2 regions of the Shewanella sp. SM69 genome follow, and region 1 is predicted to be linked to the other one. Evidence: predicted binding sites of a transcription regulator. Region 1 holds the regulator's gene; the other holds the start of a gene.
What was found. Region 1 encodes LexA, which represses DNA repair genes until DNA is damaged. Its sites were predicted from a motif close to TACTGTATNNNNATACAGTA; they were not measured.
Positions count from the first base shown of each region.

Region 2: recA (recombinase RecA) is a predicted target of LexA. The motif match lies at 1,441-1,460, and genes of this name have one in related genera.

Region 1 is NZ_JAKKRV010000016.1:37,489-40,681, reverse strand. It holds gene plsB (glycerol-3-phosphate 1-O-acyltransferase PlsB) at 1-1,423, opposite strand, end outside; gene lexA (transcriptional repressor LexA) at 1,584-2,204, shown strand; gene L5M37_RS18640 (cell division inhibitor SulA) at 2,201-2,713, shown strand; gene coxB (cytochrome c oxidase subunit II) at 3,116-3,193, shown strand, end outside.
Region 2 is NZ_JAKKRV010000003.1:214,373-217,565, reverse strand. It holds gene L5M37_RS06835 (regulatory protein RecX) at 1-248, opposite strand, end outside; gene recA (recombinase RecA) at 266-1,333, opposite strand; gene mutS (DNA mismatch repair protein MutS) at 1,736-3,193, shown strand, end outside.

The sequences.
Region 1 (3,193 bases):
GCTCGCCAAAATTCACATAACCTTGGCCGAAATTACCTAATTTACGAATGGCACCGAACACCTGCCACACAGATTCTTTTTTCTTTTTCTTACCGCTTAACTCTTTATGGTAAGTCGCTACTTCCATCACATGGTCATAGCCTAAATACACAGGCACAAGTGTGACAGGACGTTCAATACCGCGCAGTACGCTGTTCATCGTCATGGCGATCATGCCAGTTTTCGGCGCCAACAGACGGCCAGTACGTGAACGGCCACCTTCGGAGAAGTATTCCACCGAATAACCTTTAGCAAACAGCTGATCTAAATACTCACGAAATACTGCGGTGTACAGCTTGTTACCATTAAAACTACGGCGGATGAAGAAGGCACCACCGCGACGGAACATAGGTCCCGCGGGCCAGAAATTGAGGTTGATGCCAGCAGCAATGTGCGGCGGAACCATGCCTTGATAATACAAAATATACGATAACAGCAGGTAATCCATGTGGCTGCGATGGCAAGGCACATAAACAATCTCGTGGCCATCATGGTGCAACTGCCGAACTTGCTCGGCGCCTTTAATGTTGATCCCGCTGTAAAGCTTGTTCCACAGCCAAGTTAAGAAACGCTCGGCAATGCGCACTAAACTGTCTGAGTAATCGGCAGCGATTTCATCGAGGTACTCAATAGCCGTCTCGCGCGCTTGGGTCTCAGAAATCTTTTTACTGGCGGCTTCTTCTTGAATCGCTTTGCGCAGCGACTCAGATTTGAGCAACGAATGAAACAGTGCTTGGCGGTTTGGCAGCACAGGCCCTGTCATTACCTTACGTTGACGACGGAAATGCACGCGCGCAACCCGTGCTAACTTATGGGCAATCCCCATGTCGGTGCCATGTTCGTCAGCCATGTAACGCAGGGATACGGCATTCGAAAACTGCACGAAGTTATGTCGACCTAAGAACAGAATCATCAAGCACTTGCGCAACCAAGTCGGGTTTTCCCGCTCAAATACGGCCGCCTTCATAGTGTCGTCTTCTTTCCCTGGCGTGCGACCCCAATACAAGCTCACGGGCACCAGTTGAATATCCAATTCAGGACGTTCCTTATGCACGGCTAACAAACGCATAAAGCATTCGAGGAAAGGCTCATTACCAGCACGTTCGCCAAATAGTGGCTTACGTCCTTGAAGACAGACAACCCGAGGCGCAGTCACACCATTAGCCACTAGAGGCTCATAAGGGCTTGGTAAGCCTAACTTAGCCGTTATTTCGCTCAAAGCAGCGATGTCACTGAGGGATTCTGTTTTCATCACATAAACAAGGGGTCTGGAAGCATCCAGATTCAGATCGGCAAAGGGATCCTGAGGCACCACAATAGTGTGCACTAAGTGTTTTTGGATCCAACGTAATGATTTCAACCAAAGAGAGTCGTGTTTAGGCATTATTCTTATGCAATTAAGTGCGTTTACTAGCCCGATAGAATACCAGACTATGGGCAATATTCGCTAATTCTCTCCAACATAGCTAAAAAGTGGTTAATACTTGCGCTGCAAATAATACTGTATATACTAACAGTAACTGTATAGAAAAACAGGAAACACCATGAGACCTTTGACGCCACGCCAAGCTGAAATATTAGAGCTAATTAAACGAAATATTGCCGATACTGGCATGCCACCCACTCGGGCAGAAATCGCAACCCGTTTAGGTTTTAAGAGCGCCAATGCGGCTGAAGAACACCTTAAAGCGTTGGCGAAAAAGGGCTGCATTGAGATCATGCCTGGCACATCTCGGGGCATTCGTCTGCCTGCGGAAATCGAAGATTTGACTGAAACAGGTTTACCGCTCATCGGCCAAGTGGCCGCAGGTGAACCTATCCTCGCCCAAGAACATGTTGAACAGTACTACCAAGTCGACCCAAGCATGTTCCATCCCGCCGCCGATTTTTTACTGCGAGTAAAAGGCGACAGCATGAAAAATATCGGCATTCTCGAAGGTGATTTGCTGGCAGTTCATAAAGTAGAACAAGCTAGAAATGGTCAAGTGGTTGTCGCTAGAGTCGATGACGATGTCACTGTTAAACGTTTCGAAAAAAAAGGTAATGTAGTCTATCTACATGCCGAAAATGAAGATTACTCCCCGATTAAAGTGGATTTAGGCTTCCAAAGTTTAACAATTGAAGGACTCGCCGTCGGTGTGATCCGTAATGGAGATTGGCTATGAATAAACTACTTGGCAATGCCCCCCGCCATCCGGGCCTGTGGCTCGATGAAGTCCGTGATGCTGACTATGACTGGCACCATGCGCCCATCGCCTGCATGCCAACTAAGACTCAAGGTCGCCAAGAATTAATTCATCTGAGTGCACAACTCGCTCAGTTAAGCCAACAGGGCCGTTGGTTAGTGCTCATCAACCCTCCAAGTATTGGCTACAAGCAAATGCTCGCCAGCGCAGGTGTGCGTATGGATAGAGTTTTGCTGGTACATGCTAAAGATGAAGTCGAAACCCTGTGGGCAATGGAAAAAGCCCTGACAAGTGGTACGTCCAGTGCAGTCATTACTTGGACTCAATCATTGGATGCGCGGGATAATCGACGCCTACAAATCGTGGCTAAAAGTGCCCGAGCTATGGGCATAGTGCTTGAAGACGTAAACAGTCACTTACATGCCGACGTACGCATTGAGCAAGGCAATCTCTTCGGTCAGCAATCTTTTTTTAGCGCTGTACACTAAATATTCATTTAATTTTTACCTTGAAAGCCGCCTCACCTATGAATGTGAGGCTTTTTTTTGGCAATTTTTCAGATAATTAGATAAATAAGTGATCTTGATCAATATTTAAACAGCAAGTATGGTTGGTTAAGTCGGTGATGATATATCACCTTCCGTGGTCAATGAATCGAGTATTTATCGAACTCGAAGCGCCACTAAAAATAGAGAACAGATTTATTTCAGCAGTATGTGCCAGCGTGGCTAATTACCAGCAGTAACAATACTTGATTAAAAGTAACAGCCGCCAACGCACGTTGAAGTCAAAAAAGCTTTTTTGGGAACTGAAGAGTTTGCATAGAGTTGAGACTTACTGTGTTGCTCTTCTTTGTAGTTGCTATTCGCAATTGGCAGAGGAGAAGTCTTGTGAAGCAATTGTTGTATTGTTTACTCGTGGTGCTTTTCGCACCACCGTTGACCGCCGCGGACATGCGGTTCAACATG
Region 2 (3,193 bases), on a different contig from region 1:
GCGGCTTCAATACAGTCTTTAGATAAGCCTTTCTGTGCGATTGCTTGGCGGATGCGTATTGCACCGTGGCCTCGACTGATGTGGCTTCGCACCAACAGTTCGGCATAACGAGCATCATTAATAAAACCGGAGGATTCGCAAGCATCGAGTACAGGTTCGATATCGTTAAGTTCGAAACCTTTTTCGAGCAATTTATCGCGGATTTGTAAACGGGAATAATCGCGGCGCGCTAACAGCGCGACCGCAATTTGATGGGCTGACTGACTCAGAATACTTCGCCTGTCTCTAAATCAATATTGTCCTCAGTACTATCATCAGCTTTGGCAGCCAAGGCACTCGGATTACTCAAAAGCAACTCACGTAGCGTCTTGTCAATTTCAGCAGCAATAGCAGGGTTTTCAGTCAGATATTTGCCAGCATTAGCACGGCCTTGGCCGATTTTATCACCTTTATAGCTGTACCAAGCGCCCGCTTTTTCAATCAACTTATGGGCTACGCCTAAGTCTACTAACTCACCAGTACGGTTAATACCTTGGCCATAAAGGATTTGGAACTCAGCCTGCTTAAACGGCGCTGCAACCTTGTTTTTCACCACTTTAACGCGAGTTTCGTTACCGACCACTTCATCGCCGTCTTTAATGGCACCAGTGCGGCGAATGTCTAAACGAACAGAAGCATAAAACTTCAGCGCGTTACCACCGGTTGTAGTTTCTGGGTTACCGAACATCACACCAATCTTCATCCGAATTTGGTTGATGAAGATAAGTAAGGTGTTAGATTGCTTTAAGTTACCCGCAAGTTTACGCATGGCTTGGCTCATCATACGCGCCGCTAAGCCCATGTGAGAATCACCAATTTCGCCTTCGATTTCAGCTTTAGGCGTTAATGCCGCCACTGAGTCGACTACGATAACGTCAACAGCGCCTGAGCGAGTTAAAGCATCACAAATCTCAAGCGCTTGCTCGCCGGTATCCGGTTGTGAACACAGCAGGTTATCAATATCTACGCCCAATTTTTTAGCATAAATAGGGTCTAGTGCATGCTCTGCATCTATAAAGGCACAGGTTTTGCCTTCACGTTGCGCTGCGGCAATCACTTCTAAAGTCAGTGTTGTTTTACCTGATGATTCAGGACCATAGATCTCAACTATACGACCCATTGGCAAACCGCCAGCACCTAAAGCAACGTCCAGAGACAGAGAACCGGTAGAAATGGTCTCAACATCCATAGAGCGATCTTCGCCCAGCTTCATGATGGAGCCTTTACCAAATTGTTTCTCAATTTGGATCAATACCGCAGCAAGTGCTTTCTCTTTATTTGGATCGACCTTCATTCCTGTTCCCTCATCAAGACAAGCATTAAGCTGTCAAAAGTGATATTTAATTTACAAACGGGTAATTCAAAAAGCCGCGCTTTTTGTCTTAATTCTGCTGACTAGTATACTGTACAATCATACAGTATCAAGACCTGTGACTGAATTATTTTTAGCTGATAGGATTTTTAATATGGCCAAGGTTTTAGCGAATATTAAATCAGATAATAGCTCCCTTTGATCAATATCCATCGTTAAGGGCTCAATTTTCGCTAAATTATTGCTAAGATTGGCGCAACAAATTTTGCGTGGTCTTTTTAGCTGAAAATTGTACAGCAGTCTTCCGCTTCCATAGCGCTTAATCACCCTTAACCACACAAACTGTATCGCCTTTAGGCAGTCACAACGGACGATAACGATTTAATGAATGTAATTGATACCGATGATTTAGAAAAACATACTCCTATGATGCGTCAGTACTTGACGATGAAAGCAGAACATCACGATATGTTGCTGTTTTATCGCATGGGTGACTTCTACGAGTTGTTTTATGACGATGCTAAACGCGCTTCTGAGCTATTAGGCATTTCACTCACTGCGCGCGGTAAAAGTGGTGGCGATCCTATTCCGATGGCGGGACTTCCTTACCATGCTGTGGAAGGCTATCTTGCAAAATTAGTTCAAATTGGTCAATCAGTTGCGATTTGCGAACAGATTGGCGATCCCGCGACATCTAAAGGGCCCGTAGAACGTAAAGTGGTGCGAATTGTCACACCAGGCACCTTAACCGACGAAGCGTTGCTACAAGAACGCCAAGACAATCTGTTAGCCGCGGTTTATCAAGGTAAAGTCGGTTTTGGTTATGCCACATTAGATGTTTCATCCGGACGTTTTGTGATTGCAGAGCTCGACACGCGAGAGTCATTAGAAGCGGAATTGCAACGCACTAATCCCGTTGAAATCCTCTACAGTGAAGACTTTGGCGAACTAGGTCTACTTAACGGTTTTAAAGGTAAACGTCGTCGCCCTGAATGGGAATTTGATTACGATACGAGTATCAAGTTACTACTGGCCCAGTTCGGCACTAAAGACTTACATGGTTTTGGTATCGCAGATGCACGTTTATCACTGCAAGCTGCGGGTTGCTTGATGCAATATGTCAAAGACACACAGCGCACGGCACTGCCCCATATCAATGCCATTATCCGCTTCAATCAAACCGATAGCATAGTACTCGATGCGGCAACTCGCCGAAATCTAGAACTCACTCAAAACCTTGCCGGTGGCCGCGATAATACCTTAGCCGCAGTATTAGATAACACGGCAACGCCTATGGGCAGTCGTATGTTACAACGCTGGATCCATCAGCCTCTGCGAGATCCTAAGCAAATTAAGGCGCGCCAACAGGCGGTGACTGAACTCCTCGATACCGCAGCCCACGAAGGTTTGCATGAGCAGTTAAAGGCACTTGGCGATATCGAACGTATCATGGCAAGGTTAGCCCTGCGCACTGCCCGTCCAAGGGACTTTGCACGTTTACGTCAAGCTCTGGGCTTATTGCCTGAATTACAACAGAGTTTAAGTACACTGAGCGCGCCGCACACGACTCAATTGCGTCAACACTTAGGTGAGTTCCCCGCTGAGCAAGCCCTACTTGAGCGCGCGATAGTCGATAATCCACCTATGCTTATCCGCGATGGCGGGGTGATCCGTGAAGGCTACAACAGCGAACTAGATGAATGGCGCGGTCTGAGCGAAGGAGCGAGTGATTACTTAGTACAACTTGAAGCCAGAGAAAAAGAACGTACTGGCATCAATACACTTAAAGTCGGCTATAACCGCGTACACGGCTATTACATCGAAGTAAGCCGCCTGCAATCC